One region of the Aquamicrobium terrae genome, then DNA from elsewhere that is predicted to be linked to it. Evidence: predicted binding sites of a transcription regulator. Region 1 holds the regulator's gene; each other region holds the start of a gene.
What was found. The regulator LexA, encoded in region 1, represses DNA repair genes until DNA is damaged. The targets are predictions, from matches to a motif close to TGTTCNNNNTGTGTTCNG.
Positions count from the first base shown of each region.

Region 2: a site for LexA is predicted at 4,213-4,230, ahead of parE (DNA topoisomerase IV subunit B). Genes of this name have one in related genera too.
Region 3: a site for LexA is predicted at 1,858-1,875, ahead of ACVCNR_RS11655 (DNA recombination protein RmuC). Genes of this name have one in related genera too.

Region 1 covers NZ_JBRKLZ010000001.1:355,906-363,144, reverse strand. Annotated here, with positions in the region: gene ACVCNR_RS01950 (ComEC/Rec2 family competence protein) at 1-2,232, shown strand, start outside; gene lexA (transcriptional repressor LexA) at 2,560-3,279, opposite strand; gene ACVCNR_RS01940 (molybdopterin molybdotransferase MoeA) at 3,426-4,634, opposite strand; gene moaC (cyclic pyranopterin monophosphate synthase MoaC) at 4,636-5,139, opposite strand; gene trpC (indole-3-glycerol phosphate synthase TrpC) at 5,136-5,951, opposite strand; gene trpD (anthranilate phosphoribosyltransferase) at 5,954-6,964, opposite strand; gene ACVCNR_RS01920 (SurA N-terminal domain-containing protein) at 6,961-7,239, opposite strand, start outside.
Region 2 covers NZ_JBRKLZ010000001.1:3,365,137-3,372,375, reverse strand. Annotated here, with positions in the region: gene gcvT (glycine cleavage system aminomethyltransferase GcvT) at 1-892, shown strand, start outside; gene gcvH (glycine cleavage system protein GcvH) at 899-1,267, shown strand; gene gcvP (aminomethyl-transferring glycine dehydrogenase) at 1,280-4,090, shown strand; gene parE (DNA topoisomerase IV subunit B) at 4,299-6,374, shown strand; gene ACVCNR_RS16620 (FUSC family protein) at 6,400-7,239, shown strand, end outside.
Region 3 covers NZ_JBRKLZ010000001.1:2,344,461-2,351,699, forward strand. Annotated here, with positions in the region: gene ACVCNR_RS11650 (transposase) at 1-390, shown strand, start outside; gene ACVCNR_RS11655 (DNA recombination protein RmuC) at 578-1,825, opposite strand; gene def (peptide deformylase) at 1,928-2,458, shown strand; gene fmt (methionyl-tRNA formyltransferase) at 2,463-3,398, shown strand; gene ACVCNR_RS11670 (GNAT family N-acetyltransferase) at 3,395-3,898, shown strand; gene truA (tRNA pseudouridine(38-40) synthase TruA) at 3,906-4,664, shown strand; gene ACVCNR_RS11680 (LysE family translocator) at 4,652-5,284, opposite strand; gene ACVCNR_RS11685 (transporter) at 5,322-5,915, opposite strand; gene dapE (succinyl-diaminopimelate desuccinylase) at 5,918-7,111, opposite strand; gene ACVCNR_RS11695 (DUF805 domain-containing protein) at 7,212-7,239, opposite strand, start outside.

The DNA of each region.
Region 1 (7,239 bases):
TTCGAGCCGGACTGGACGCCGCTGCTTGGCATCATTGCTGTTCTGGGGGCACTCGCCTGGGCTGCACGGCGACGCTACCTGCTTCACCTGTGCCTGCTGGCGCTGCTGCTGTGCCTTGCCGGGCTGGCTGTTTCGAAGCTGGAAACCTGGCGCATGGGAACGCGCATGCTGGGCACGGACATTACCGTGCGGCTGACGGGGCGGGTCGTGACCGTGGAGGACATGGCCAGCGGCCGCAAGCGGCTTACCATCGATGTCCTCTCCACCGAGCGCCCGAAACTGCGCTATCAGCCGCAACGCGTGCGCACTTCCGCCCGCAAGCTGCCGGCGGACATTGGCCCCGGCTCCGAAGTGACGGGGCTTGTGCGGCTTTTGCCGCCCAGCGGCCCAATTCGGCCCGACAGCTATGACACCTCCTTTGCCAGCTATTTCGGCGGCATCGGCGCCAGCGGCTTTTTCCTGTCGGGGCCTGAACTGTCGGCTGCCGCCGGCCCGGCTTCGACCGGTGCGCGTATCGGCACGGCCATCGAGCAGGCGCGGCAATCGGTTGCCGACCGGATCAGGCACAGCATCGGCGGGCCAGAGGGCGAAATCGCGGCGGCCCTGATCGTCGGCGTGCGTGCCGGCATCCCCGAAGAAATCAACGAGGCGATGCGCAAGACCGGCATCTATCACATCATTTCCATATCCGGCCTGCACATGGCGCTGGTGGCCGGCACGGTGATGGGGTTGATGCGCGGCCTGTTCGCGCTGTTTCCGGATTTCGCCTCGCGCCATCCGGTCAAGAAATATGCCGCGCTGGCGGCCCTGTTCGCCATTGTCGCCTATCTGCTGATTTCCGGCATGGTCGTTGCGGCGGTGCGTTCCTTCATCATGCTGGCGGTGATGCTGGTGGCGCTGTTGTTCGACCGAAGCGCGCTCACCATGCGCAATCTCGCCATTTCGGCAATCGTCGTCATTCTCGTCACGCCGCATGAGGTGGTGGGCCCCAGTTTCCAAATGTCGTTTGCGGCGACGGCGGCGCTGGTGGGTGCCTATGCGGCGTGGTCGGATTACCGCGCCAGCCGGCTTTCGTCCGGCATGCCGCCCAAACGCTCGCTCCCGGGTGCGCTGGCGCATCGCTTCGCGGTCATGATGGTGGGGCTGGCCGCGACCTCGGTGGTGGCGGGCGCGGCGACGACGCTTTATGCGGCGTGGCATTTCCAGCGCGTCGCACCGCTCAGCCTCGTGGCCAATCTCGCGGTCATGCCGATCGTTTCGATCATCGTCATGCCTTTTGCGGTGTTTGCCTCGCTCGCCATGCCTTTCGGCCTGGACGGCCCGCTGCTGCAGGTGATGGGCAAGGGATTGACCGTGGTGATCGTCCTGTCCGAGCGGATCGCCGACATGTCGCCGATCGATGCGGTCGGGCTGATATCCGCCGGGTCCGTGGCACTGGCGACGGTCGCGCTGGTGATTGCGACCATGACCACCACCTGGCTGCGGCTAGCCGCGTTGCCTTTCGCTGTGGCGAGCCTGGCGATATTGGGTGGGGCGCGCGCACCCGACGTGCTGATTTCGGAGGATGCGAGGCTGGTTGCCGTCGCCATGGGAAGCGACCGGATCGCGGCCAACCGGCCGCGACCGAACGTCTTTACCATCGACAATTGGAGACGGGCGCTGGACGCCGAGACTGTGCTTCGGCCGAGGCAACTGAAGGACAAGGATATAGGCGCCCTTCTTGGGGAAATCACTGCGAGTACCGACCGTTCGGGAAAAGAGGAGGGCTTCGCATGTGCCGAAAAGCTGTGTCTGGCGCGTCATCCGTCAGGCGCGCTGGTCGTACAGGCCCCGGATATGGATACGGCGCGCCGGGCATGCGCTCATGCAAGTCTCATCGTGATCGAGGATGCCACTGCACGAAATCCGTGCCGCGACCGGCGGGTAGCCGTCGTCACGCGCCGCCAGTTGGCCCAAAAGGGCGGCGCCGAAGCGTTTTTTGTGAAGGGCGACCCTGAACTGGGCGGGCAGCCGGCCGAAGTGCGCTTTGCCATCGAAGGCAGCTATCGTCCCTGGCACGACCAGCGCCGGTATTCACGGGAGGCGAGGGGCCTGCCGCCCTACGAGCGGAAAGCATCCGGCAGCAAGATGACTGCCGTTACGGAAGAAGAACTTGGCAACGTCGCGGATAAACCTGCCGGCATGGCGGAAGACATCGGGGGAGAAGCGTTCTCCGAAGAACCGGCGGAATAGCCTCCTGGAATAGACCGGCTTCAAGCCGCCAATACCTCGGCGATAACGCCTACGGAGCCGGCCCTGGTCCGGGTTGGTGCTTGCGCACAGGAAGACCGGCACCTCTCCAACTGGTTGCCGGCAATCGGAATTCACCTCAATCGCTCGTTAGAAAAAGCATCTATCTAATTGTTAAAAAATGTTTTTCCAATAGTCCATGGATCGTCATCGAATGCATCATCATCCGACACTTCATCACCAGAACAATCCGGAAGGCGGTCCCGCTTCCCCTTAAGGCGAGGCGCAAGTTCTCAGCATTCGCCCGTCGTTTGGTTGCTGTGACCTTGTTCAGTAACGGCGGATGAGCCCGACCAGTCTGCCCTGCACCTTCACCCGGTCCGGCCCGAAAATCCGGGTTTCATAGGCCGGATTGGCGGCCTCCAGCGCGATCGATGCACCCTTGCGGCGGAAGCGCTTCAAGGTGGCTTCTTCGTCATCCACCAGCGCCACCACTATGTCGCCGGGCGTTGCCGTGTTGCCGTTACGGATGATGACGGTATCGCCGTCGAATATGCCGGCCTCGATCATCGAGTCGCCCTTGACCTCCAGCGCGTAATGCTCGCCGCCGGAGAGCATTTCCGGCGGAACGGAGATGGAGTGCGTCTTGTGCTGGATGGCGTCGATCGGCACACCGGCGGCGATCCGCCCCATGACCGGAATGGAGACCGCCGCCCCGGCATCGTCGTCATTGCTGGCCAACTGTGGCCGGCGCACGTCCTTCGGCGGTTGCCCCAGGCTGCCCTGGATGACGCTGGGCGAAAACTTCCTTGCCGTGTGGAGGCCCGGCGCGATGGAATCGGGCAGGCGCAACACTTCAAGCGCTCGCGCACGATTGGGCAGGCGGCGGATGAAACCGCGCTCTTCCAACGCGGTGATGAGCCGATGGATGCCCGACTTGGAGGCAAGATCGAGCGCGTCCTTCATTTCGTCGAATGACGGCGGAATGCCACTTTCCTTCATTCTCTCATGAATGAAGAGAAGCAGTTCATGTTGCTTGCGCGTCAGCATCGGCTCCCCCGGCAGCGGCGAATCCAGAATCGGAAAACAAACCCGGAACAAACACTATCTGTTCCATTTGTGTTCCGCAACCGTTTAAAGTTTAGTGAATGGATTCAGGGTTTATAAACCCTCGCCCCGCTGCGATCGCTTGCGGTTCAGCCGAGCATCAGCACCTGGCAGGCCTCGCCGGCGTCCGATGCGGGGGCGAAGGGCGCGCGCACGATGAGGCCGCCCGAGGCGGCCAGTACGCGCAGCATGGACGAGTCCTGCAGGTCGAAGGGCGTGGCGACGAGTTCGCCGTCCAACTCGTCGATGCGGGCGCGAACATAGTCCTGGCGGCGGTCGTTGGCGGGCATTCTGGCACCGAGCCGGGCCGTACGCATGTCCTGCCGGAACGGCCTTCCGCCGAGGCGGGCAAGCAGGGGTTTCAGGAAGAGCTGCGAGCATACGAGGCTGGCGACGGGATTTCCGGGCAGGCCGATGCACCTGATGTCGCCCATCCGGCCGAACATCAGCGGCTTTCCGGGGCGCATGGCGATCTTCCAGAAGTCGAGCGTCATGCCCTCGCCGGTCAGCACCTCGTGGACGAGGTCGTGATCGCCCACCGATGCGCCGCCGAGCGTGACGATGACGTCGGCACCGGCGGCAACGGCCTTCTTCACCAGCGCGGCGATTGCATCCCTGCTGTCGGGCGCGATGCCGAGATCGAGCACCTCGGCACCTGCGGCGCGCGCCAGGGCGGCGACACCATAGGCGTTGGAGGAAATGATCTGGCCGGGTCCGAGCGTGCTGCCGGGTGCGCGCAATTCATCTCCCGTGGCGATGATCGCGACCAGCGGCCGCTTCACCACGCAAAGGCGCGGATGATTGGCGGAAGCCGCGAGCGACAGGGAACTGGGTCCAAGCAACTGGCCCTTGTCGATCAGCAGGTCGCCTTCCACGAAATCGAGCCCGGCGCCCCGGACATTGCGGCCGGCTCTCGTTGGTTCGCGCAATTCGACCATGCCGGGCGAGACGACGGTCACGTCCTCCTGGATCACGACCGTATCGGCACCGGCAGGCAGGGGCGCTCCGGTGAAGATGCGCACGCATTCGCCGGCCCCGACCGTGCCGGGGAAGGTGCCGCCGGCCGCGACTTCGCCGATCACCGAAAGCCGGTTTCCGGCCACGCCGGCGTCTGCTCCCCGGATGGCATAACCATCCATGGCGGAGGCGTCGAAAGGCGGCTGCGTGCGCAGCGCCGCCACCGGTTCGGCCAGCACCCGGCCGTAAGCCTCGTGCAGCGCCACGCTTTCGCTGGCCGACAGGGGGCGGGCGTCCTCCAGAAGACGCTCCAGCGCCGTCTCCAGCGGAACCAGCGTCATGTCATGCACCTGACTGATAGTCGCCTGATTTCCCGCCCGTCTTGGAAACCAGCCTTATCTCGGAAATCACCATGGCACGATCCACGGCCTTGGCCATGTCGTAGATGGTGAGGCAGGCGACGGAAGCCGCTGTCAACGCTTCCATTTCGACGCCGGTCTTGCCGGTCACGCGCGCCAGAGCCTGCACCCGCAGACCGGGCAGGTCAGGATCCGCCTCGATGTCCACGGACACCTTGGTCAGAAGCAGCGGATGGCAGAGCGGGATGAGTTCATGCGCCTTCTTGGCGGCCATGATGCCTGCGATGCGGGCCGTGCCCAGCACGTCGCCCTTCCTGGCATTGCCTTCGAGGATCATGGCAAGCGTGGCGGGCTGCATGCGCACGCTGCCTTCGGCGACGGCGGTGCGCACGGTTTCGGCCTTCTCCCCGACGTCGACCATATGGGCTTCGCCCGAAGCCCCGATATGGGTGAGGCGGGACCCCGCCGCAGATGGGGTGTCGCTCACGTCGTCAATGCCTCCTCGGCGTCGAGACCGAGCAGGACACGCGTTGCCGTGGCGACGTCCTCATGCCGCATCAGGCTTTCGCCCACCAGGAACGTGCCGATGCCGCTCGCGGCCAGCCGCTTGCAGTCCTCATTGGTGAAGATGCCGCTTTCGCCGACCAGCAGCCGGTCGGACGGAACCATGGGCGCCAGCCGCTCGCAGGTTTCCAGCGTCGTCTCGAAGGTACGCAAATTGCGGTTGTTGATGCCGATGAGGCGGGAGGAGAGGCGCAGGGCCCGCTCCATCTCTTCCTCGTCATGCACCTCGATCAGCGCGTCCATGCCGAGGGAGAAGGCCGTCTCCTCCAGCGCACGCGCCATGTCGTCGTCGACGCTGGCCATGATGACGAGGATGGCATCCGCGCCCCAGGCGCGCGCCTCATGCACCTGATAGGTGTCGAACAGGAAATCCTTGCGCAGTGCCGGAAGCGATACCGCATCGCGCGCCGCGGTCAGATATTCCGGCGCGCCCTGGAAGGACGGCGCATCGGTCAGCACGGAAAGGCAGGCTGCGCCGCCTGCCTCATAGGCGCGAGCGAGGGAGGGCGGGTCGAAATCAGGCCGGATCAGCCCCCGCGAGGGACTTGCCTTCTTGATCTCGGCGATCAGCGCAAACTGGCCGTCGTGGTTGCGGGCCTCCAGCGCGGCCAGAAAGCCGCGCGGCTTTTCCAGTCCGGCGGCGCGCGCCTTGAGATCGTCCAGAGAAACCCGCGCTTTCGCGGCGGCGATCTCATCGCGTTTGTAGGCTTCGATCTTACGCAGAATATCGGACATGGCTAAGCGTTGGAAACCTCGACCAGTCTGTCAAGCACCACCATGGCGCGGCCGCTGTCGATGGCCTCTCTGGCCTTGGCGACGCCATCCGCCAGTGTCGTCACCTGATCGGCAACGACCAGGCCCGCGCCGGCATTCATCAGCACCGTATCGCGATAGGCGCCCGGCGCGCCGGACAGCACCTTGCGCAGGGCGGCCGCGTTGAACTCCGAATCGCCGCCTCGCAACGCTTCCTTGGTGTGGCGTTCAAGGCCCAGTGCCTCCGGAGTGAGGGTAAAGCTGCGAATCTCGCCGCCGGCCAGTTCCGCCACATGCGTTTCGCCGGTGGCGGTGATTTCGTCATAGCCGTCGCCATGCACCACCCAGACATGGGTGGAGCCGAGGGTTTTCAGCGCCTCGGCCACCGGCAAGACCCATTCCGGCGCGAACACGCCGACAAGCTGGCGTCCGACCCCGGCGGGATTGGTAAGCGGGCCGAGCAGGTTGAAGATGGTCCGGGTTCCCAGTTCCACGCGGATCGGACCGACATGCTTCATGGCCGGATGGTGGGAGGGGGCGAACATGAAGCCGATGCCGGCCTGCTCGACGCAGCGGCCGATCGCATCGGGCGCGAGCTCGATGTTGACGCCGAGCCTGGTCAAGACATCCGCCGTGCCGGTCAGGGACGACAGGCCGCGATTGCCATGCTTGGCGACCGGCACGCCGCAGGCGGCGGTGACGAAGGCGGAAGCGGTGGAGATGTTGACGCTGTGCGAGCCGTCGCCGCCGGTTCCCACGATGTCGATGGCAGCAGCGGGCGCCGAAACGCGCAGCATCTTGTCGCGCATGGTGGCGACCGCGCCGGAAATCTCGCTCACCGTCTCCCCGCGCACGCGCAACGCCATCAGGAAGCCGCCGATCTGGCCGGGCGTGGCATCGCCCGACATGATGATGTCGAACGCCTCGCGGGCCTCCTCGAAGCTCAGCGGCCTGCCTGCGGCGACACTGGCGATGAAAGGCTTCAATGCGCTCATCGGGTCAGCGCCTGCGATATGGCGACCTGATCGATCTCGACCTGGTACTGGGTCTGAAGCTGGGCCACGAGCTGGTCGAGCAGGTCGCCGGACAGGCCCGACGCGAACGAGTTGCGCACATCGTCCGGCACCGTGCTGGCATCCGCGCCGGCCGGCTCGACCACCTGCGCGACCTTGAACAGGATCTGCGCGTCGCCGGTGGGCGCGGCCACGATGCCCGATCCGCCTTCACCGACGTCGAACATCTCGGCGGCACCTTCGCGGCCGAAATCGGC
Region 2 (7,239 bases), 3.0 Mb from region 1:
GCTCGACCGCGCCTGCCCGCTCGATTCGGCGGCGCTGCCCCTGCTTCAGTCGAAATATTCCTTCCTGCTCAACGATGAAGCCGGCATCCTCGACGACGTGATCGTCACGCGGCTGGGCGACGACCGCTTCATGCTGGTGGCCAATGCCGGCAATGCGGCGGCCGACGAGGCGCATCTGCGCAAGCTTGCCGAAGGGCTCGACGTGGCCATCAATCCGCTGGAGCGCGTCTTCCTCGCCCTTCAGGGGCCGGAAGCCGAGGCGGCCCTCAACAAGGCCGGCGTCGAGACCGGGTCGCTGTCCTTCATGCACGGCATGGAGCCGCGCGCCGACTGGTTCGTGACCCGCTCCGGCTATACGGGCGAGGACGGGTTCGAGATCGCCGCGCCGGAAAAGGATGCCCGCGCGCTGCTGGAAAAGCTGCTTGCCGACGAGCGGGTGATGTGGGTGGGCCTTGCCGCCCGCGACAGCCTGCGCCTCGAAGCCGGGCTGTGCCTGCACGGCAACGACATCACGCCCGACACCAATCCGGTCGATGCCGGACTGATGTGGGCGGTGCCGAAGAGCGTGCGCGCCGAAGGCAATTTCGTCGGTGCGGAAGCCCTGCGTGCCCTGATTGCCCGCGGCGCCGCTGAAAAACGCGTCGGCCTCAAGCCGGAAGGTCGCCAGCCTGTGCGCGTCGGCGCAGCCCTTTTCGACGCCGACGGCAATGCCGCCGGCCGTATCACCTCGGGCGGCTTCGGCCCCTCGGCCGGTCATCCGGTCGCGATGGGCTATGTCCCCGCCGCCCTGGCAGCCGTTGGAAGCAGGCTGTACGCCGACGTGCGCGGCACGAAAGTGCCGGTCGACGTGCATGCCCTGCCCTTCACTCCGCATCGCTACCGCAAAGGATAATTTCTCATGGCAACGATCTACTACACCGAAGACCACGAATGGCTGAGCGTCGAGGGCGACATCGCCACCGTTGGCATCACCGACTATGCGCAGGAACAGCTCGGCGACCTCGTCTTCGTCGAACTGCCGGAAGCCGGCAAGAGCCTGAGCAGGGGCGACACGGCCGTGGTGGTGGAATCGGTCAAGGCCGCTTCCGACGTCTATGCGCCGGTGGACGGCGAAGTGACCGAGGCGAACGAAGCGCTCACCTCCGAGCCGGCGCTGGTCAACTCCGCCGCCACCGGTGACGGCTGGCTGTGGAAGATGAAGCTTTCCGACAAGTCCCAACTCGACGGCCTCATGGATGAGGCGGCCTACAATGCCCATATAGGCTGACAGGATAACAAGATGACCACGGCACCCTACGCTTTCACGGATCGTCACATCGGCCCCGGCGACGATGACATCCGCGCCATGCTCGCCCGGATCGGCGTCCCCTCGGTCGAGGCGCTGATCGACCAGGCGGTTCCGAAATCGATCCGTCTCGACCGGCCGCTCGACCTGCCGGCTGCGGCCAGCGAAGCCGAAGCTCTGGCCGAGCTTTCGGCCACCATGTCGCGCAACACCGTCATGAAGAGCTTCATCGGTGCGGGTTATCATGGCGTGCAGGTGCCGCCGGTCATCCAGCGCAACCTGTTCGAGAACCCGGCCTGGTACACGGCTTACACGCCCTATCAAGCCGAGATCAGCCAGGGCCGTCTGGAAATGCTGTTCCATTTCCAGACACTGGTGGCCGAGCTGACCGGCCTGCCGGTCGCCTCCGCTTCGCTGCTCGACGAGGCCACGGCGGTCGCCGAGGCCGTCGGCATCGCCGTTCGCCACCATCGCGACAAGCGCACCAAGGTGGCGCTGGCCGGCGTTCCCCTGCCGCAGACGCTCGACGTGCTTCACACGCGCGCCGAACCGCTCGGCATCGAGATCGACGGCGCGACCATCGACAACAACACCGCCGCCCTCATCGTCTCCTGGCCGGACGCCAACGGCGTCTATGGCAACCACAAGGCCGCGATCGAGAAGGCGCGTGCCGCCGGCGCCGTGGTCGTCTTCGTCTCCGACCCGCTGTCGCTGACCGTCACCAGCGCACCGGCAAGCCTCGGCGCCGACATCGCCGTCGGTTCCATGCAGCGCTTCGGCGTGCCGATGGGCTTCGGCGGCCCGCACGCGGCCTACTGCGCCGTATCCGACAAGCTTACCCGCCTGATGCCCGGCCGCCTCGTCGGCCAGTCGGTCGATGCACATGGCCGTCCCGGCTATCGCCTCGCGCTTCAAACGCGCGAGCAGCACATCCGCCGCGACAAGGCGACCTCCAACATCTGCACCGCGCAGGCGCTGCTGGCCAACATGGCGGCCGCCTTCGCGATCTGGCATGGCCCGGCCGGGCTCCAGGCCATCGCTTCGCGCATCCACGCGCTGGCGAACGGGCTGGCCGAAGGCCTTGCCGCCGCAGGGGTGAAGGTTCTGGGCTCCAGCCGCTTCGATACCGTGACCGTCGAGGCAAAGGGCAAGGCCGAGGCCATTGCAGCCGAGGCTGAAAAGGGTGATCGCCTGCTGCGCGTCATCGATGCCGACCATGTCAGCATCGCCTTCGACGAGACCTCGACGGAAGCCGACCTGGAAGCCATCGCCGCCCTGTTCGGGGCCAAGGCCAAGGCATCCAGCGCCAGCAGCCTCCCCGGCAAGCCGCGCGGCAGGGAATTCCTGACCCAGCCGGTGTTCCACGAAAACCGCTCCGAAACCGACATGATGCGTTTCCTGCGCAGGCTGGCCGACAAGGACCTGGCGCTCGACCGCGCCATGATCCCGCTCGGCTCCTGCACCATGAAGCTCAACGCTGCGGCCGAAATGATGCCGGTGAGCTGGCCGAACATCGCCAACCTGCACCCGTTCGCCCCCAAGGCGCATTCGGTCGGCATCCGCGCCATGATCGACGAGCTCGAGGCGTGGCTGGCCGAGATCACCGGCTTCGATGCCGTGACCTTGCAGCCCAACGCCGGCAGCCAGGGCGAATATGCCGGCCTTTTGGCCATTCGCGGCTATCACAAGTCGCGCGGCGAAGGGCATCGCAACATCTGCCTTATCCCCTCCTCCGCGCATGGCACCAACCCGGCTTCCGCCGCCATGGCCGGCATGAGCGTGGTGGTGGTGCGCTGCACGGATGACGGCAACATCGACATCGACGACCTCAAGGCCAAGGCCGAGCAGCACGGCGCCAATCTCGCCGCGCTGATGTTCACCTATCCGTCCACGCATGGCGTGTTCGAGGAAGGCGCCAAGGACATCTGCGCCATCGTGCACGGGCACGGCGGCCAGGTCTATTTCGACGGCGCCAACCTCAACGCGCTGGTCGGGCTGGCCCGCCCGGGCGACATCGGCGCGGACGTGTGCCACATGAACCTGCACAAGACGTTCTGCATCCCGCATGGCGGGGGCGGTCCGGGCGTCGGCCCGATCGGCGTCAAGGCGCATCTGCAGCCCTACCTGCCGGGCCACGTCGTGGAAGGTTCGGAGCATGCTGTGTCGGCCGCGCCCTTCGGCAGCGCCTCGATCCTGCCCATCACCTGGATGTACATCCGCATGATGGGGCCGGATGGCCTGAAGAAGGCGACCGAGATCGCCATCCTCTCCGCCAACTACCTCGTGGCGCGGCTGGGCAACCACTATTCGGTGCTCTACCGGGGTCGCGGCGGGCGCGTGGCGCATGAGTGCATCCTCGACACCCGCGTGCTCAAGGACCGCTCGGGCATCACCGTGGACGACATCGCCAAGCGGCTGATCGACTACGGCTTCCACGCGCCGACCATGTCGTTCCCGGTGGCCGGCACGCTGATGGTCGAGCCCACAGAGTCCGAACCGAAGGCCGAGGTGGATCGCCTGTGCGAGGCGCTGATCGCCATCGCCGACGAGGCGGCGAAGGTCGAAAAGGGCGAATGGCCGGCAGACGACAATCCGCTGGTCAACGCGCCGCATACGGCGGCGGAGACGCTGGCGGGCGACTGGGCGCACCCCTATTCGCGCATGGAAGCCGCCTATCCGGCCGGCAATGCCGATACCATCGTGAAGTACTGGCCGCCGGTGTCGCGCATCGACAACGTGGCCGGCGACCGCAACCTGGTCTGCTCCTGCCCGCCGGTTTCGGCATACAGCGACGCGGCAGAGTAAACCGCCCGCAGGACATTGCAAAAATCTCGGGAGGCCGGCGTTAAAATGCCGGCCTTCTGCCTTTCCGGACGGGTCCAACCCTTGCCCCGGCGGAAAATCGCCTGTATTGCCTGCATACGCTCCCGAACAGAACCGGAACCTCGGTCGCGCCCTGCTGCAAAGCGTGGCAAACTCTCAAGTGATTCGCAGCCTCCGCTCACGGACTCGCATGGACGACAGCAACGATCTTTTCGCCCGCATCGAAGACAAGCCTCAGCCGGTGCGCACGCCATCGCGACCGGCCGACCCGCTCGTGCAGGCGGCCCGCAAGGCCGCCGCTCCCGCGCCGGCCGCTTCTCCGCCAAAGGACAGCGGCGACGGCTACAGCGCCGCCGACATCGAGGTTCTGGAGGGCCTGGAGCCGGTGCGGCGCCGGCCCGGCATGTATATCGGCGGCACCGATGAAAAGGCGCTGCATCATCTGTTCGCCGAGGTGATCGACAACTCGATGGACGAGGCCGTGGCCGGTCACGCCAGTTTCATCGAGGTCGAACTCTCGGCTGACGGGTTCCTGACCGTGACCGATAACGGCCGCGGCATTCCCGTCGACATGCATCCGAAATTCAAGCGGCCGGCGGTCGAAGTGATCATGACCACGCTGCATTCGGGCGGCAAGTTCGACTCCAAGGTCTACGAGACCTCCGGCGGCCTGCACGGCGTCGGCGTGTCCGTCGTCAACGCGCTGTCGGAGGAGCTGGAGGTCGAGATCGCCCGTGGGCGCAAGCTCTACCGCCAGCGTTTCTCGCGCGGCAAGCCGCTGGGCGAACTGGAGCATCTGGGCGACGTGCACAACCGGCGCGGCACCAGGATCCGCTTCAAGCCGGACGACCAGATTTTCGGCAAGGGCGCCAAATTCGAGCCCGCGCGCCTCTACAAGATGACGCGCTCGAAAGCCTATCTGTTCGGCGGCGTCGAAATCCGCTGGAATTGCGATCCGTCGCTCATCGGCGAGAAGGACAACACGCCGGCCAAGGCCGAGTTCCATTACCCCGGCGGCCTCAAGGACTACCTGGCCGCCTCGCTCAACGGCGATTTCCAGGTCACGCGCGAAATTTTCGCCGGCAAGACCGAGCGTCAGGGCGGCCATGGCTCCGTGGAATGGGCGGTGACCTGGTTCGGCGGCGACGGCTTCCTCAATTCCTACTGCAACACCATCCCGACCGGCGAAGGCGGCACCCACGAAACCGGCTTCCGCAACGTGCTCCTGCGCGGCCTGCGCGCCTATGCCGATCTCACCGGCAACAAGCGCGCCTCGGTCATCACTTCCGAAGACGTGATGATCTCGGCCGCCGGCATGCTGTCGGTGTTCATCCGCGAGCCGGAATTCGTTGGCCAGACCAAGGATCGCCTGGCCACCGTCGAGGCGGTGCGCATCGTCGAAAGCGCCGTGCGCGATCCGTTCGACCACTGGCTGGCGGCCAATCCGCAGGAAGCCACCAAGCTGCTCGACTGGGTGATCCAGCGCGCCGACGAGCGCGTGCGCCGCCGTCAGGAGCGCGAGGTGTCGCGCAAGACGGCCGTGCGCAAGCTGCGGCTTCCGGGCAAGCTGGCGGACTGCACGCAGAACGCGGCGGCCGGCGCGGAACTGTTCATCGTCGAGGGCGATTCGGCGGGCGGTTCGGCCAAGCAGGCGCGCGACCGCGCCAGCCAGGCGGTGCTGCCGTTGCGCGGCAAGATCCTCAACGTCGCCAGCGCCGGCCATGACAAGCTGACCGCGAACCAGACAATTTCGGACCTGATCCAGGCGCTGGGCTGCGGCACCCGCTCGAAATACCGTGAGCAAGACCTGCGCTACGACCGCGTCATCATCATGACCGACGCCGACGTCGACGGCGCGCACATCGCCTCGCTGCTCATCACCTTCTTTTATCAGGAGATGCCGCAGCTCATCAAAGGCGGTCATCTCTACATGGCGGTGCCGCCGCTCTATTCGATCCGGCAGGGCGGCAAGGTGGCCTATGCGCGCGACGACGCCCACAAGGACGAGTTGCTGCGCACCCAGTTCACCGGGCGCGGCAAGGTCGAGATCGGCCGTTTCAAGGGTCTGGGCGAGATGATGGCGCACCAGCTCAAGGAAACCACCATGGACCCGAAGAAGCGCACGCTGCTGCGCGTGGAGGTGCTCGACGAGGAAGCCTCCACCCGCGACGCGGTCGACGCGCTGATGGGCACCAAGCCCGAATCCCGCTTCCGCTTCATCAGCGAACGCGCCGAATTCGCCGAAACTGACGCGCTGGACATCTGACACCGCGATGCGCGCCGGGACCAGAATGCGGGACCGGCTCGCAGGATTGATACGCCCCACGCGCAGCGACTGGATTTTTGCGCTGCGCACCACGCTGGCGGGGCTGGTCGCGCTGCTCGTCGCCTATGCACTGGGGCTCGGCCAGCCGCATTGGGCAATGATGACGGTGTTCATCGTCGCCCAGCCGGTTGCCGGCATGGTGCTGGCAAAGGGCTTTTTCCGCTTGGCCGGCACGCTGGCGGGCGCGCTGGCCGCGCTGTTCTTCGTCCCGGTTTTCGGCGGCAATGCGTGGCTGTTCTTGGCGATACTCGCCCTGTGGATCGGGCTTTGCACCTGGCTTTCCTCGCTGCTGCGCAATCCGGAAGCCTATGGCGCAGCCCTTGCCGGCTACACCGCCCTGATCATCGGCCTGCCGGCCTTCACCGAGCCGCAGCTTCTTCATGAACTGGCGCTGACGCGCTGCGGCGAGATCATCGTCGGCATCGTCTGTGCGGGACTCAGCAGCCGGCTGATGCTGCCGCAACTCGCCAGCGAGGCCCTGAGCCTGCGGCTGGCCCGCTCCATCAACGATCTCGCGGCCTATGCAGCCGGAGCCTTTTCCGGCGCCGAGATCACAAAGCTGCGGGCGCTGCATCGCAAGCTGATCGCGGACACGCAGGCGCTTGGCGAGATGCGGGCCTATGCCCGGCTCGAAACACCGGGCCGGGCGAGCCGCGCGCAATCCCTGCGCCGCACGATCGGCCATCTTCTGTCGGCCATCTCAGCGGCCCGCATGCTGCATGCCCACGCCATGCCCGACAACAAGACGCTGCGGCCGGTAAGGGATGCGCTGAAATCGGTGGTGGACGACCTTGCCACCGACGGA
Region 3 (7,239 bases), 2.0 Mb from region 1:
CAAAACGCGGGCCTGCGCCACCGCGTCGCCATCTGCACCGGCATGAACGGCATCGGCACGGTCAGCGCCGTGACGATCCTCGCCCTGATGCCCGAGCTCGGCCATCTCCAGCGCCGACAGGCCGCAGCGCTGGCCGGCACCGCGCCGCACCCCAACGAGAGCGGCACAGCAAGGGGCCGGCGACGCCAGCGCGGCGGCAGACCGCAGGTCAGGACCGCACTCTTCATGCCGGCCTTGCGCGCCGCTGCCGGACAAGGCGAGTTCGCCGCCTTCTACGCGCGCCTCATCGCCAACGGAAAACCACCGATCCTCGCAATCGCAGCGACCATGCGAAAGATCATCATAACCCTCAACGCAAGGCTCAGAGACAATCAAAACCATCAGAGTTGATGAAGGGAGGGAGTTGCGCTGCCAACCGGCATGGGCCGGCCGGTTCGGCGGTCGTTAGCTGCAAGTGAAAATTTTCCCCTTCTCTGCCGGGACTTCCCTCCGTTTGCGGTGAGGATACCTTTCGAAGGCCGTCTTCCCTGCGGGGCGGTAAAAGGGCTACTCCGTCAAAATCCGAAAATGTTATCGCCTACTCGGCGTCCTCGACGACGCGCAGCCGAAGCTGCCCGGTCTTCGAAGCCGCTGTGCGCGCGGTCGAGGGGCCGGTCTTTTCGTCCGCCTCATCCGCCGTGCCGCCGCCGAATTCCAGCGCCTCGATCTTCTGCCCGCGCTTCGTCACCTTGGTGCTGGAGACGAGGATGTCGTCGATATCCTTCGAGGCCTGCCCGAAATGGGTCTGCAATTTGCGCACCCGCTCGTCCAGCCGGCTCACATCCTCCATCAGGCGGATCACCTCGCCCTGGATGACGTGGGCCTGCTCGCGCATGCGGGCGTCCTTGAGGATGGCCTGGATAACCTGGATCGACAGCATCAGCAGCGAGGGCGAGACGATGACGATGCGCGCGCGGTGCGCGCGCTGCACCAGCGCCTCGAAATTCTCGTGGATCTCGGCGAACACGGATTCGGAGGGCACGAACATGAAGGCCGTGTCCTGCGTTTCGCCTTGCAGCAGGTATTTGTCGGCGATGTCGCGGATATGAACCTCGACGTCGCGGCGGAAGGCCTGTGCCGCCGCCTTTTGCGTCTCGGCCGTTTCGGCGGCGCGAATGGCGTTCCAGGCCTCGAGCGGGAATTTCGCGTCGATGACCAGCGACGGCGCGTCGTTCGGCATCTTAACCAGGCAATCCGGCCGGCTGCCGTTGGAAAGCGTGGCCTGGAACTCGTAGGAGCCCATCGGCAGGCCGTCGGCGACAATCGCTTCCATGCGCGACTGGCCGAAGGCGCCGCGCGTCTGCTTGTTGGAAAGGATCGCCTGGAGCTGCACCACCTGCCCGGCCAGCGCCTGTATGTTGCCCTGCGCGCTGTCGATGGTGGCCAGTCGCTCCTGCAATCTGGCGAGGTTCTCGTGGGTGGCGCGGGTCTGTTCGCTGATGGTCTGGCCGAGCCGCCCGCTCATGGCGTCGAGGCGCTGGCCGATCGACTGCGTCAGCTCCGCCTGCCGCGAGCCGAACACTTCGGCGATGGCGCCCATGCGGCCCTGCATCTCGGCCTGGCTGCGCAATATCTCGGCCATGCGCGCTTCCGCGTCGCGGGCATTGTCGGCCGCTTCCGCCGCGGCGGCCGCGCGCGCATTGGCCGATCGCCACAGGGCGACGACCATCGCCACCAGCAGCGCGGCGAACAGCAAGGCGCCGAACGCCAGCAACTGGCCGAGCGTGATGGTCGTGGCGCCGAGCTGGATAATGGGCAGGGAGAGGGGGCCGGGCAGGTCGTTCATCGGCGCACCATAACAGATTCGCCCCCTTCGGCCAGATCAAAACGTGAACGGATATCGATCTGCCCGGTTGACGCCGCACCGGCGAGGTCTTAGGTGAGCGCAATGACGATCAAGCCGCTCATCATCCTTCCCGATCCGTTGCTGCGCCAGATGTCCAGGCCGGTGGAGCGTGTCGACGATTCGCTGCGCAAGCTGGCCGACGACATGCTGGAGACGATGTATGAGGCGCCGGGCATCGGCCTTGCCGCCATCCAGGTCGGCCTGCCCCTGCGGCTTCTGGTGATCGACCTTGCCAAGGAGGACGAGGAGCCGGCCCCCCATGTCTTCGTCAACCCGGAAATCCTGCACAGCAGCGACGAGCGTTCGGTTTACGAGGAAGGCTGCCTGTCGATCCCCGAATATTATGCCGAGGTCGAGCGCCCGGCCACGGTGCGGGTGAAATATGTCGACCGCGACGGCAAGGCGCAGGAGATGGCTGCCGAAGGGCTGATGGCCACCTGCCTGCAGCACGAGATCGACCATCTCAACGGCGTGCTGTTCATCGATCACATCTCGAAGCTGAAACGCGACATGGTCATGCGCAAGTTCCGCAAGCTGGCGCGCGAGAAGCCGGCCGGCCGTCTCGTCGGCTGAGACCATGGCCTTGCGCGTCGTCTTCATGGGCACGCCGGATTTTTCCGTGCCCACGCTGCGCGCCATTGCCGAAGCCGGCCATGACGTCGCCGCCGTCTACACGCAGCCGCCGCGGGCGGCCGGAAGGCGCGGGCTGGAACTGACCGCGTCGCCGGTGCAGCGCGAGGCCGAAAGGCTGGGCATCGCCGTCTCGACGCCGCTGTCGCTCAAGGGAGACGAGGAGCAGCAGGCCTTCCGGGCGCTGCAGGCCGATGTGGCGGTGGTCGTCGCCTATGGGCTGCTGTTGCCGCGCGCCATTCTGGACGCCCCCCGCTTCGGCTGCCTCAACGGCCATGCCTCGCTGTTGCCGCGCTGGCGCGGTGCCGCTCCCATCCAGCGCGCCATCATGGCCGGCGACGCCGAAACCGGCGTCATGGTCATGCGCATGGAAGAGGGGCTGGACACCGGCCCGGTGGCGCTGACCAGCAAGCTGTCGATCGGGCCGGACATGACGGCCGGCGAGCTGCATGACGAATTGATGCCGGCCTGCGCGGCGCTGATGCTGGAGGCGCTGGCGAAGCTGGAAGCCGGAACGCTCGCCTTTACCCCGCAGCCGCAGGAAGGCGCGCTCTACGCCAGAAAGATCGCCAAGGCGGAAACACGGGTCGACTGGAGCTGGCCGGCGCGGGACGTGCACAATCATATACGCGGCCTGTCGCCGTTTCCCGGCGCCTGGTGCGAGTTCGAGGCGGGCGGCAAGCCCGAACGGCTGAAGCTGCTGCGCTCGACGCTGGCGGATGGTGCCGGCGAACCCGGCACGGTGCTCGACGACGGTCTCACCATTGCCTGCGGGGCCGGCGCGGTACGGCTCACCGAGGTGCAGCGGGCCGGCGCGCGCCCTGTCGCTGCGCCAGAGTTCTTGCGCGGGGCGCGGCTGTCGACGGGGATGAAGCTGTCATGAATGCCATACGTACCGCCCGCCCGGAGGATCGCGCCGCAATCCGCACCGTCGAGGAACGGGCCTTCGGCCGCACCGACGAGGCCGATCTGGTCGATGCGCTCGTCGCCGCCGGCGATGCCGTGCTCGAACTGGTCGCGGAGCGGGACGGACACATCGTCGGCCATATCCTGTTCACCCGCCTTGCCGTGGAAAGTGGGGAGCAGGACATCGATGCGGTCGCGCTCGCGCCGCTGGCGGTCCTGCCCGATTTCCAAGGCAAGGGGATCGGCAGCGCGCTGATCGTCGAGGCGCATCGGTGTTTGCGGGATCAGGGCGAAACATTGTCGGTGGTGCTGGGCGATCCCGCCTATTACGGCCGCTTCGGTTATCGTCATGACCGCGCGGCGGGGTTCGACAGCGTTTTCCAGTGCGAGGAACTGATGGCGCTGGCCTGGGGCGCCGCGCCCTTGCGCGGCCGGCTGGCCTATGCGCCGGCCTTCGGCGCCGAAGCGGGCGGCTGAGGACGTCATGCCGCGCTATCGGCTCGATCTGGAATATGACGGCGGCCCCTATGCCGGCTGGCAGCGGCAGGCCGGCCATCCTTCGGTGCAGCAGGCCATCGAAGAAGCCATTTTCAAGCTGAGCGGCGAGACGGTGTCCATTCGTGGCGCCGGCCGCACCGATGCCGGCGTGCATGCCACGGCGCAGGTCGCCCATGTCGATCTGGCCAAGGACTGGCGCGGCGACACGGTGCGCGATGCGCTCAACGCCCATCTCCAGCAGGCCGGCGAACGGGTGGCCGTCCTCAAGGCGGCACAAGTGGCCGATGACTTCGACGCCCGGTTCTCGGCGCTCGGCAGGCACTATCTCTATCGCATCTCGAACCGCCGCGCGCCGCCGGCTCTGGAAAAGGGCAAGGTGTGGTGGGTGCCGAGGCATCTCGACGCCGGGGCCATGGACGAGGCGGCCAGGCTGTTGCTCGGCCGCCACGACTTCACCACCTTCCGCTCCGCCCAGTGCCAGGCCAACAGCCCGGTGCGCACGCTCGACCGGCTCGACGTCACGCGCCTAGGCGATGTGATCGAGATCAGGGCCTCGGCCCGCTCCTTCCTGCACAACCAGGTGCGCTCCATGGTCGGCTCGTTGAAGCGGGTCGGCGACGGGGCGTGGACGGCGGCCGACCTCAAGGCCGCGCTGGAGGCCGCGAACCGGGCGGCCTGTGGCCAGGTGGCGCCGCCCGACGGGCTCTATCTGATCGGCGTTGACTACCCCGATCAGCTTCGCTGAAGCGCCAGATGCGCGCCGAGGCCGATGAGGATCGCGCCTCCCGCCCGTTCCATGAGGCGGCGCGCCGAGACCGACCGCGACAGTCTTTCGGTGAGGCTGCGCGCCAGCAGAACGCTGGCGATGTCGGCCGAGGTGAAGATCAGGTTGGTCATGGTTCCGAGGATGAGGAACTGCGCCCATACCGGAAGGGCGGCCGCCGGATCGATGAACTGCGGCAGGAAGGCCACGAAGAAGATCGCCGTCTTGGGATTCAGCACATCCACGATCACGCTTTCGATGAAGGCGCGCCGCGTCGACTTGGCCGGCATGGCCAGCGGCGGCGCGCCGTCCTCCGCCTTCTTGCGGAAGAACGAGATGCCGAGCCACACCAGATAGGCCGCGCCGGCGAGCTTCACCACGGCGTAGAGCGTGGGGACGGCATGGAACAGCACCGAAAGCCCGGCCGCGGCCGCGATCACATGCACATAGCCGCCGACATGGATGCCAAGCACCGCCATCAGGCCGCCGCGGGTGCCGCGGGCCAGCGCCTGCGCGGCGCTGTAGAGCATGGCGGGCCCCGGAATGTAGGCGAACAGCACCGCTGCGATCAGGAATTGCAGGATAGTTTCCAGTGCGGGCATGGCTTTCTCCCTCGGCCGGACCCGTCCGGCGGTTGTTCTAGCGTGGAATGACGATCCCCAGCAAAGACTGGAGGCTGAACAGGACGACCAGCGATGTGGCGAACATGCCGGCGAAGACCGCCGAGCCGACCGCGGGGCCCTTGCCGATGGCGGCATTGGTCATGCGCCAGCCCAGCACCAGCGATGCGATGAACAGGAGCAGCGCCACCAGCGTGGCCGCCTCGCCCGCCGAAGGCATGAACAGCCGCATCAGGGCGGAAGGCAGAAGCATCCAGGCAATGATGGCCGAGGCCCAGTTGCTCGCCACCACGTAGTGCACGAAGCGGTTGCCGATGCCGGCATAGGGGGCCACCAGAGCCAGCGCCACCAGCGGCAGCACCCAGCTTCCGAGATCGACCAGCGCCAGCCGCACGACCATGGAGAAGCGCCCGGAGACGATCAGCGGATCGCCGATCTCGTTGGCGACGCCGACCCAGCCGACGACCAGCGCCGGGACAGCGACCAGCAACGCCTGGAAGGAATTCCAGAACCCTTCGGCGGAAAGATCGAGCAGGCGCAGCCCGTCCGGCTTTCCCATCATCAGGCGCCAGGCGCCGGCAAGCGATGTCTGGATTTCGTCCGCCGACAGCACGTCTACCTGCTCCCGAACCAGTCGCCGATGAAGCGTCGGTAGATCTGCGTCAGCGTCTCGAGGTCCGCCAGCTGCACCCGCTCGTCGACCATGTGCATGGTCTGGCCGACAAGGCCGAACTCGACCACCGGGCAATAGTCCTTGATGTAGCGGGCATCGGAAGTGCCGCCCGAGGTGGACAGGGCCGGGTGCATGCCGGTCACCGCCTCGACCGAACGGGCCAGCGTGCCGATCAGCTTTTCGTCATGGGTCAGGAAGACATGGCTGGGGTTATCGCGCCACGCCAGCTCGAACTCGACCGGCTCCTTGCGGCCCTTGCGGTATTTGCGGCGGCGGCTGGCGGTATCGAGGCGGTTGTGGATCTCGGCCTGCAGGCTTTCCACCGTCCAGGTGTCGTTGAAGCGCACGTTGAAGGCCGCGCTTGCCCGCGCCGCGATGACATTGGTGGCCGGGTTGCCGACATCGATGGAGGTGACCTCCAGATTGGTGGGCTGGAATCGCTCGGTGCCGGCATCGAAGGGCGGGTCGAGCAGGGCGTCGACCAGCGTCATCAGCCCGCGCACCGGATTGTCGGCCAGATGCGGATAGGCGGCGTGGCCCTGCCGGCCGAGCACCGTGAGCGTGGCCGACAGCGAGCCGCGGCGGCCGACCTTGACCATGTCGCCGAGCCTTTCCGGGTTGGTCGGCTCGCCGAGCAGGCAGGCGTCCCATGCCTCGCCCCTGGCGGACGCCCATTGCAGCAGCTTGGCGGTTCCGTTGATGGCCGGGCCTTCCTCGTCGCCGGTGATCAGCAGCGAGACGGAGCCCGAAGGGCCGCCGGTTTCCTCGACATGCCTTGCAAGTGCGGCCACGAAGCAGGCGATCCCGCCCTTCATGTCAACGGCGCCGCGCCCGTACATTTCGCCATTGGCGATCTCGGCGGCGAAGGGAGGGTGCTTCCAAGCGGCCTCGTCGCCCACCGGCACCACGTCGGTATGGCCGGCGAACATCAGGTGCGGGCCGTCGCCGGCGCGGCGGGCGTAGAGGTTTTCGATGTCCGGCGTGCCGGCCTCGGAGAAGGTTGGGCGTTCCACCGCGAAGCCGAGCGGTTTCAGCATGTCCTCCAGCGCCGCCAGCGCGCCGCCTTCGGCGGGGGTGACGGAGGGGCAGCGGATCAGCTTGGCGAGGTTCTGGGCAGGGTCGGTCGGCAGCATCATGGCCAAACCGATAGAGCATTTTGCCGCCGAGTGGAATCACCTGCCGTGGCCCAAAGCCGGCAGCAACGAGCGGTCCACGGCCGGCTGCCTTTCGGGCGCCTCAGGCCGGAGCGTTGGGCTGCTTGCCG